Regions from separate parts of the Pseudonocardia sp. GCM10023141 genome, predicted to be linked through region 3. Evidence: riboswitches for the same ligand, from Rfam matches in the RefSeq annotation. Region 3 holds a riboswitch; each other region holds the start of a gene.
What was found. A riboswitch is a leader RNA that binds a small molecule or an ion and turns the genes downstream of it on or off. The one in region 3 is predicted to bind cobalamin.

Region 1: it holds a riboswitch for cobalamin, as region 3 does, so the genes downstream of both, ACFPFQ_RS45335 (ABC transporter substrate-binding protein) here and cobN (cobaltochelatase subunit CobN) in region 3, are expected to answer to the same signal.
Region 2: it holds a riboswitch for cobalamin, as region 3 does, so the genes downstream of both, ACFPFQ_RS41175 (SAM-dependent methyltransferase) here and cobN (cobaltochelatase subunit CobN) in region 3, are expected to answer to the same signal.

Annotation. Positions count from the first base shown of each region.
Region 1 covers NZ_JBHSIR010000082.1:174,879-178,143, reverse strand. The annotation lists gene ACFPFQ_RS45340 (FecCD family ABC transporter permease) at 1-493, opposite strand, end outside; gene ACFPFQ_RS45335 (ABC transporter substrate-binding protein) at 498-1,562, opposite strand; cobalamin riboswitch at 1,598-1,781, opposite strand; gene ACFPFQ_RS45330 (dihydrofolate reductase family protein) at 1,836-2,420, opposite strand; gene ACFPFQ_RS45325 (amidohydrolase family protein) at 2,530-3,265, opposite strand, start outside.
Region 2 covers NZ_JBHSIR010000069.1:55,937-59,201, reverse strand. The annotation lists gene cobT (nicotinate-nucleotide--dimethylbenzimidazole phosphoribosyltransferase) at 1-1,168, opposite strand, end outside; gene ACFPFQ_RS41175 (SAM-dependent methyltransferase) at 1,156-1,536, opposite strand; cobalamin riboswitch at 1,592-1,712, opposite strand; gene ACFPFQ_RS41170 (MMPL family transporter) at 2,393-2,728, shown strand; gene ACFPFQ_RS41165 (HAD-IA family hydrolase) at 2,722-3,009, shown strand; gene ACFPFQ_RS41160 (cyclodeaminase/cyclohydrolase family protein) at 3,061-3,265, opposite strand, start outside.
Region 3 covers NZ_JBHSIR010000018.1:66,008-69,272, forward strand. The annotation lists gene ACFPFQ_RS09730 (precorrin-8X methylmutase) at 1-303, opposite strand, end outside; gene ACFPFQ_RS09735 (precorrin-3B synthase) at 300-1,436, opposite strand; cobalamin riboswitch at 1,633-1,754, shown strand; gene cobN (cobaltochelatase subunit CobN) at 1,856-3,265, shown strand, end outside.

The sequences.
Region 1 (3,265 bases), on a different contig from region 3:
GGGTCAGGCCACCCTGGGCCATCGCCACCCCGAACACGAGCAACGCCGCGCCCAGCGCCCCCAGCAACGCACCCGCCGACAGCGCCCACAGCCCCGCGCCGGCGAACGTGCCCAGCGTGATCACGGCGGTCGCGCCGACGCTGGCGCCGGAGGAGACACCGAGCAGGTAGGGGTCGGCGAGCGGGTTGCGCACGAGCGTCTGCATGCCGCTGCCGCCCAGCGCGAGACCGGCACCGACGACGATCGCGAGCACCACGCGGGGCCCGCGGATCTCCCAGACGATCGCGTCGGCCACCGGATCGACGCCCGTGGGGCCACCGAGGAGCCGGTGCCGCAGGACGTCGACGACCACGCCCGGCGAGACGTCGGCCGCGCCGAAGGCCGCCGAGGCGAGCGCGCTCACCACCAGCGCCGCGACGAGCACCAGCAGCACGGCGGCCAGCGGGACGCGGCGCGTGGCTCGCCGGTCGGCGACACGCTCCGAGGTCGGCACCGGTCTACTTCAGGTCGGCCGGCAGCTTCCCGACGATGCCGCTGGGCGGCGCGAGCCCCAACCCTTCGAGCGCGACGCGCAGCTCGTCGGCGGCGTCGATGTTGGGGAAGCCGCTGGTGAACAGGGCCAGCGGGAGCACGACGATCCGGTTCTGCGCCACGACAGTAAGGTCCTTGAGCCCCGGCTGGCTCGTGATCGTCGCCTTCTTCTGCGCGACCTCGTCGGCGTTGCCCGAGCGGTAGTCCATGACGACGATGACGTCGGGCTGTGACTGCGCGACGCTCTCCCAGCTCGCGTGGAACCAGGTGGTGTCCTGTGCCGCGAAGACGTTCGTGCCCCCGGCCGCGTCGATGATCCCCTGCGGCGGGCCGTTGCGCCCCGAGGTGTAGAGGTCGTTCGTGCCGCTGTCGAAGAGCAGGATCTTCGGCTTCGTGGCCGGTCGGGGCGCGTCGGCGAGCGCCTTGAGCCGCGTGTCGAGCTCGGCGAGCGCGGCGCTCGCCTGCTGCTGGTGGCCGGTGAGGACACCGTAGTTGGTGACGTCGGCGCGCACCGCGTCCCAGGGATCCATGGTGCCGAGCTTGGAGTCCTTGCCGGCGCCGGGATCCTGGCGGCAGCTGTCGGAGATCACGTAGGTGGCGATGCCCTTGGCCGCCGCGGACTCGATCGTGACCCCGGACGCACCGGCGAACAGGCCTCTGAAGGAGCCGACCAGCAGGCCGGGCCGCTGGGCGAGCACCGCTTCCATCGAGATGGGGCTCTTGAGCCGCGGCACGCTCTCGATGCCCGGCCCGTAGAGGGCGCTCATCACGGCGTCGTTGCCGGGGGTCAGCGTGGCGGCCGCGAGCTGGCGCAGCGCCCCGATCCTCATCAGCGTGCCGACGTTCGCGGAGTTGCTCGTGGCGACGATGCGCTGCACCGGCGTGGGATAGCTGGCCGGAATACCGCAGTTGGTCACCGTTGCGGTGGCAGGCGCCGCGGTGATCGCCGGGGCCGGCGCGCCACCGCAGGCGGCCAGCGCCGCGGCGACGACGGCCAGTGCGGCCGGGAACCGGAGTCGGGAGATGGTCATGCAGAGGCCTCTGCTCAGGGGCTCGGATCGCGAAGCCCGGACGGCTGTCGGCCAGCAGGTCTTCGGACTCAGGATCATCCGGACGAGGCGCCTTCCCGGACCGTGGGGTCCAGTGGCATGTCGCCTCGCCCGTCACCTTCACCGCTGCGCGTCAGCTCCGGATTCACACCGGATTCCCTGACCCATTCACTGGGCGTGACTGGCCTCGTGGCGGAACCTAGCAGCCCGCCGCACCACCGAGCGGCCCCTGCAGTCCACGTCACCCTGCACCGGTCAGGTGCGCGTGTAGTTCGCGATGATCACGCCCGTGGTGGTCACCACGCTGCTGGTCAGCGTGAACTCGGTCAGCGGGGCCGGACCCTCGAAGAGCCGCGCGCCGCTGCCGAGGGTGATGGGGTGGATCAGCAGCGTGTAGTGGTCGATCAGGCCCGCGGCGTGCAGGCTGCGCACCAGTGCGGTACTGCCGATGATCATCAGGTTCGCGCCGGGACGATCCTTCAGCTCGGCGACGGTCTGCGCCGCGTCACCGCGCAGCAGGACCGAGTTCTCCCAGGCGTCGGCGTCGTCGAGGGTGCGGGACACGACGTACTTCCGGACGCCGTTCATGTGCTTCGTGAACGGGTTGCCGTCCGTGCGGGAGCCCCACGCGGTGATGAAGTCGGTCCAGGTGCGACGGCCGAAGAGCATGTCCGCCGGCTTGCCCATCCCCTTGCCGGCCTCCTGCTGCATCACCTCGTCCTGGAACGCGCCGCCCCAGCCGCCGTGCGTGAACCCGCCGCGCGTGTCCTCGTCGGGACGGCCGAGGCCCTGCACGACGCCGTCGAGGGTGATGCTCAGGTAGGTACCGATCGAACGCATGGGGTGGGTGTCCTTCCGGGTAGCGGACCGCCCCAGCGGCGGCCCGTCACCCGCTACACGAACGACGATCGGCGACATCGACACCCGCCGGCGAAGTTTCGTCGAGGGGTTACTTCTCCCCGTAGAGCTGCTCGTAGTTCTTGTAGAGGATCCGCTGCTTGAGCTCGTCGCTCACCGGAGCACCGTTGATCTTCCAGTACTCGCCCCAGAAGTCGCTCCACGGCTCGTCGGACGCGAAGAGCACGCGGTCCTCACCGATACCGCGCTTCTCGATCTCGGTCATCAGCCAGCGGGCGCCGAAGCCGATCGTCCACGTGGTGTCGCAGTAGACCTGGTAGCCCTCCTCCACCCAGTCGAGGAACTGCGGGACGAGCTTGATGTGGCCGCTGACGCCGCCACCGAAGTGCACCAGGTAGATCTTGACGCGCTTGCCGTAGCGCTCCACCAGCGGGATGAAGTTGTTGATGTCCGAGGCACCACCGGCACTGGTGTGGAAGTGGAACACCAGGTCGTGCTGCTCAGCGGCGTCGAAGCAGGCCTCGGCCAGCTCGCGCGTCTCGTCGTCCCAGGTGTTGGGGTCGGGGTTGCCGCCCAGCAGGAACGTGGTCTTGAGCGCCTTGATGCCGCGCTCACCCGCGCTCTCGAGCGTCTTGAGGGTGAGCTCCTTGTTCTGCGGCAGGATCGAGACCCACAGGCCGCCGACGAGGCGCTCGTTGTTGGTGACGGAGTCGAGCACCAGGTCGTTGAGCGAGAAGGCGTGGCCCTGCACCGGGATGCCGTAGTTGGGCAGGATCAGGCCGCGCTCGACACCGAGGTTGTCGATGTAGCCCAGGTACTCCTTCGCG
Region 2 (3,265 bases), on a different contig from region 3:
CGCCTGCGACGAGGTCGCGCGCGGTCTCGATGCCCACCTCGACCGCCGCGACGGCCTGCTCGCGCGTCAGCGCCGGGCCCTGCGAGAGGTCGGCGGTGCCGTCGGCGATGCGGCGCGGGAGCAGACCGGGCAGGTCGGCGGGCAGGGGCGACGCCACCCCGATGTCGACGACGCAGACCTCGGCGCCCACGCGGCGGGCGAACGCGTTGACGACGGCGCCGCCCGCGGTGAAGTTCGCGACCATCTGCGCCGTGACCTCCTGCGGCCACGGTGTCACGCCCTGCGCGTGCACCCCGTGGTCGGCCGCGAACACGGCCACCGCGGCGGGCTCCGGGATGGGTGCCGGGCACTGCCCGGCGATCCCGGCCAGCGTCACGGCCACGGCCTCCACCCGTCCCAGCGAGCCGGGCGGTTTCGTCATCCGGTCCAGCCGGTCGGCCGCGGCCGCCCGCGCGGCGGCGTCGGGCGGTGTGATGGCGGCGACGGTCTCGGCGAGCAGGTCCAACGGGTCCTCCCCCGGTAGTCCACGCAGGCCGAAGGCCTCGTGGTGCACGGCCCACCGCAGCGGTCTGCGGCGGGCCCATCCCGACGACTCGAGTTCCGGTCGGTCGGCGAACTCGGTGACGTGCCCGACGCACAGGTAGGCGACGAGCTCCAGGTGCGGGGGCAGGTCCAGCTCGCGGGCGAGCGCCCGCTCGTCACCGAAGCTGACCCAGCCCACACCCAGGCCCTCCGCGCGGGCGGCGAGCCAGAGGTTCTGGACCGCGCCGACCGTGGAGTAGGGCGCGGTGCGCGGCTGGGTGTGGCGACCCAGCGTATGGCGCCCACCGCGGGTGGGGTCGCACGTGACGGCGATGTTGAGCGGGGTGTCGAGGATCGCCTCGACCCGGACGCTGCGGAACGCGTCCGCCCGCGCCGCCGGCAGCGACGCCGCGTAGTCCGCCCGCGCCGCCGCGACGTGCGCCTGCACCCGCTCGCGGGTGGCGCGGTCGCGGATCAGGACGAAGTCCCACGGCTGCGAGAACCCGACGCTCGGGGCGGCGTGGGCGGCGACCAGCACGCGGTGCAGCGCCGCGTCGTCGATCGGGACGTCGGCCCGGAACCCGGAGCGGACGTCGCGGCGGCCTGCGACGACGCGATGGAACGCGTCCCGCGTCAGCTCGTCCACGGGCCCCCGGCCGCCACGAGGCTCTGCATCTCGGTGATGCCGGGCACGAGGCGCACGGTCAGCTCGCCCACCGTGTCGCGCACCGCCGCCGCCAGCGCGTCGAAGGCGAAGTCACCGCCCGGATCACCCTCCGATGCCACCACCGCCGTTCCGCCCGGGTGGGCGGCGAACCACGCCGCCACCGCGGCGGCCGCGCCCACCGGCACCCGCTCGACCCGCCAGGCCTCGGTGTAGAACAGCACCGTCTGCTCGGCACGCCCCACCTCCGGCACGAACACGACGTCGGCCGCGGCGAGCAGATCCGCCGCCCGCACCGTCACCAGACCCGGATCACCGGGTCCGACACCCACTCCCACCAGCACGTTCACGTCGCTCTCCTCCTCGAGGGTCCGCGCCCTCGCTCCGGGGTGATCGACGGCAGGAAGTGTCCTGGCTCCCGGATCGACACGAGCCGCCCGACCTTCCCGCTGCTGCAGTGGTCACGGGTGGGCGATCGCTTCCCGGTGACAGTGGCGGGACCGCGCCGGATTCCCACCGGCTTCCTCCACTGCCGTCGGCCGAAGCCCAACACAGACGGCGGCGGCGGTCAACGCGGCGTGAGAAGGCCGACCTCGCGCGGGTTCGGGATCACCCCACCCGGGTTGGCCGGGCAGCGCCACCGTCGCGCCGCCGCGACCGCGCCAGTCTCGGCTCGTGACACATCCGGAGGCAGGGATCGAGACGGTGCGGCTGGCGACGTGGAGCGCGCGACATCCGTGGCGGGCGGTGGCGGCGTGGTCGTGTTCGTGGCGCTGTGCGTCGGGACGGGATCCGCGGTCGGTACCGACCAGGGATCGATCAGCGCGTTCTGGATCGGCGAGGCCGGGCGGGCGGAGTCCCTCGCCGCCGCGGCCGGGCTGAGCCCGCCGGAGACCGAGAACATCCTCATCACCTCGGCGGCGGGGCCGCTCGACGAGGTCGCGGCGGCCGCGGCGGACGTCCGCGCCGCGCTGCGCGACGTTCCCGGTGTCGCACGGCACGACCGGGGTGCTGCGCCTCGCGGTGCCGTACGCGGAGAACTCCCCGGAGGGGGCGGCGTCGCTGCAGCGGTTGCGGGGACCCTGCTCCCCCAGGCCTTCGGCACCGCTGTCCGGTGCGGGGTGAGCGGAGATCTCCCGCGGCACCGACTACTCGGCGCACCAGGCCGAGCGCATCCCGTGGGTCATCGGCTCCCGGATGCCGCTGATGACGTTCGCGATCCTCGTGGGCCTCTCCACCGACTACCAGATCTTCGTGGTCTACCGGATCCGCGAGGCGGTGCGGCGCGGGGTGTCGACCCGGCAGGCCGTTCGCGAGGGGATCGCGAGCACGGCGGGCGTCGTCACCAGCGCTGCGGCGGTCATGATCTCGGTGTTCGTGAGCTTCCTGCTCATCAACCGGATCGAGATGAAGCAGGTGGCCGTCGGCCTCACCGCGGCCGTGCTGTTCGACGCCGTGGTGCTGCGGATCCCGATCCTGCCGGCCGCCATGACGATCCTCGGGAGTGGACGTGGTGGCCCCGCTACCGCACCGCGATCCTGAGCAACTCCGCTGACGGTGCGCGCCGCGAGGAGTCGCGGCGCTATGGCTTCCCCGACCTCGTCGATGTGCTGCTCTACTCCCACGAGATCGGGATCGCGAAACCCGACCCGCGCGCGTACCAGCTGACCTGCGAGCGGTTGGCGGTCGAGCCCACCGGAGCGGTGTTCGTCGACGATGTACCGGCCAACGTCGAGGCCGCGCGGCAGATCGGCATGCACGCGGTCCTGCACACCGACGCAAGGCAGACGATCATGGCGGTCGAGGCGCTGTTGCGGAGCTGAGCGCGCGGGGCCCGCGAGATGTCAGAAGGGCGTCCATGCTGACGGTGAACGTCAGGAGGGCGTCCTTCCTGACGTGTGCGACGGCGGGGGCGGGGCGTTCGCCGCCACCAGGCCGTCCGCGGTGGTGATCGCCGCCTCGGCCAGCGCGACGGCCGCGAGCGCGTCACCGCGCAGGTTCGGGTTGCCGTCGCGGGCGAGTCCGGCCGCCAGCGCGGCGACCTCGTGGGCGATCGCCGCGATCTCCGCGGGCACGGCC
Region 3 (3,265 bases):
GCGCAGCGTGCAGAGCACCTCGTTGGCGGCGGGCAGCCGGGTGCGCGTGATGCCGGAGGCCACCATCATGGCGTCGCAGAGGATCGGGGCACCGGCCCGCAGCGCCGCCCGGCCCGCGGCGACGACGCCCGGGGAGAAGCCGATGTCCTGGGGCAGGTCCACCTGGCCGCAGGCGTGGATCATGCGCACGGCGACGTGGGCGACGTCGGGCGGCAGGCCCGAGAGGTCGGCCTCGGCCCGGATCGTCGCGAACGACTGCCGGTAGATCTCCGCGCCGTCGCGGATGTAGGTGCGGGTGCTCACAAGCCGTCCTGCCGTTCGCCGTCGATCAGGTAGCCGCCGTCCGCGAGCGCCACGGCGTCGACGTGCGGCGCGTGCGGTGCCCCGCAGCGGCGCTCGCAGCCCGAGACGTGGGTGCGGCGGTGGATCAGGGGGAGCGCGGTGCGGGCGTCGGCCCGGACGTCGGCGAGCGCCTTCGCGCAGCCCGGCCGGCCCGCGCAGGCGCTGAGCAGCGGCGCGGGCGACGCCGGGTCCACGACCAGACCGGCGGCGGCCAGCCGTGCGGCTGCGTCGGCGGTCGGCAGCACGATCGACCGCCACGGCGTGACGACCACCCGCTGCGCGGCGTCGGCCAGTACCAGCAGTTGGGCGGCCGTCAACTCCCCGAGCACCGGAGCGACGGCCAGCGCGGTGCCCCCGTCGGCACGCCGCACCGGACCCACCCCCGCGAGTCGGGACGGAAGGACCCGCGAGTCGGGACGGATCGCCCCGCGAGTCGGGGCGGATGGACCCGCGAGTCGGGCCCGGTCGGCCTCGGGAAGCTCGATCGCGCGCCAGGCGCTGCCACGGACCTGCAGGAACGTGGTGGCGGCGCGCACCAGCAGCGCGACGGCGTCCTCGGTCCGCGCGGTGACGCCGGTCTCGGTGCCGGCCACGACCAGCGTGCCGGTGGCGGCGTCGAGAGCCTGCCAGCACAGGTCCGGTTGCTCGGCGGCGACGTCGCCACGACCGTCGTCGAGTGCGAAGAGGAACCGGCCCGACAGCCCGGCGAGCTCCGGGCGGGCGCACAGCGCCCGGTCCAGCGCCGGGGCCAGCTCCCGGACGTCGGCGAGGCCACCGGCGATGCCCGACAGCGGTGACGCGAGCACGTTGCGCACCCGCTCGTGGGTGCGCGAGGGCAGCAGCCCGCAGCCGGTGAGCCGGCGCTCCAGCTCGGGGTCGCTGCGATCGAGGCCGCGCAGCTGCAGGTTGCCCCGCGACGTCAGGTGGATCTTCCCGTCGCCGAGGTCCTCGGCGCAGGCGGCCAGCACCCACAGCGCGGCCGCGTCGACCTGTCCGCCCGGCAGCCGGACGCGCGCGAGCGCGCCGTCGGCGGCGTCGTGCGGGGCGAGGACGCCGGGACAGGCGTCGACGCGGACACGGACGGGGGTGGGCACCGGGTCACTGTAATCACGCACGCCGGTGAGCCGGGGGAGCCGACGATCACACTCCGTGCCGCACCGGGATGTCAGCAAGGTGGCCTTCCAGACGTTCAACGTCAGGAAGGCCACCTTGCTGAGATGCGGGACCGGCTTGACTCCCGCCCCGACGCCACCGACAGTGAGGCGCACAACTGCACAGCGCGAGCGGGTCCAGGAAGCCGGTGCGAGTCCGGCGCGGTCCCGCCACTGTCACCGGGGAGCGAACCCCGTCAACGGCCACGGGGTAGCACCCGGAAGGCCGGGGCGAGCGTCGATCCGGGAGCCAGGACACTGCCCCGCTCGCTCGCCACCATGACCTGGGACGAGGATCCCGAGGAAGGTAATCCCATGCGCTGCGCCGCGTGCCGCTGTTTCGTGCCCGAGGGCGTCTCCTCGTGATCCTGCTGCTCTCCACGTCCGACACCGACCTGCTGTCGGCCCGCGCGAGCGGGGCCGGCTTCCGGTTGGCCAACCCGGCCCGCCTACTCGTCGACGATCTTCCCGCCCTGCTCGACGGCGCCGACGTCGTGGTCGTCCGCATCCTCGGTGGCCGCAGGTACTGGGAGGACGGCCTCGACGCCCTCGTCGCCTCCGGCAAGCCGCTGGTGGCGCTCGGTGGTGAGCAGGCGCCCGACGCGGAGATGATGCAGCAGGGGACCGTGCCCGCCGGCGTCGCCGCCGAGGCGCACGCGTACCTCGCGCAGGGTGGCCCGGCCAACCTCGCGCAGCTGCACGCGTTCCTGTCCGACACGCTGCTGTTCACCGGGGAGGGCTTCGAGCCCCCGACCGCGCTCCCGACGTGGGGCGTGCTCGAGCGCACCGCGCGGGAGACCAGTGGCCCCACCGTCGCGGTGCTCTACTACCGCGCCCAGCAGCTCGCCGGGAACACCACCTACGTCGAGGCGCTGTGCACCGCGATCGAGGACGCCGGTGGCCGCGCGCTGCCGGTGTACTGCGCGTCGTTGCGCCAGGCCGAGCCCGCCCTGCTCGAGAAGCTGCGCGAGGCCGACGCGCTGGTCGTCACGGTGCTGGCCGCCGGTGGTACCAAGCCCGCGTCGGCGAGTGCCGGTGGCGACGACGAGGCGTGGGACGTGACCGAGCTCGCCGCGCTCGACGTGCCGATCCTGCAGGGCCTGTGCCTCACCAGCAGCCGCGCGGCCTGGGCCGACGGCGACGACGGCCTGACGCCGCTCGACGTCGCCACGCAGGTGGCCGTCCCCGAGTTCGACGGGCGGCTGATCACCGTGCCGTTCTCGTTCAAGGAGATCGACGCGGACGGCCTGTCGGTCTACGTGCCCGACCCCGAGCGGGCCGCTCGCGTCGCGGGGATCGCGGTGCGCCACGCGGGGCTGCGGCAGATCCCCAACGCCGACAAGCGGATCGTGCTGATGCTCAGCGCGTACCCCACCAAGCACGCGCGGATCGGCAACGCCGTCGGGCTCGACACCCCGGCCAGCGCGGTCGCCCTGCTGCAGGCGATGCAGGCCGCCGGGTACGTGATCGGGGAACTGCCCGGTGTCGCGGAGTCCGACGGTGACGCGCTGATCCACGCGTTGATCGCCGCAGGCGGGCAGGACCCGGAGTGGCTCACCGAGGAGGCGCTGGAGTCCAACCCGGTGCGGATCTCCGCGGCCCGCTACCGGCAGTGGTTCGCCGGGTTGCCCGCGGACTTCCGCGAGGATGTGGAGAACCACTGGGGCACCGCGCCGGGTGAGCTGTTCGTCGACCGCAGCACCGACCGTGACGGCGAGATCGTGGTCGCGGCGATGCGCGCCGGCAACGTCGTGATCATCGTGCAGCCGCCG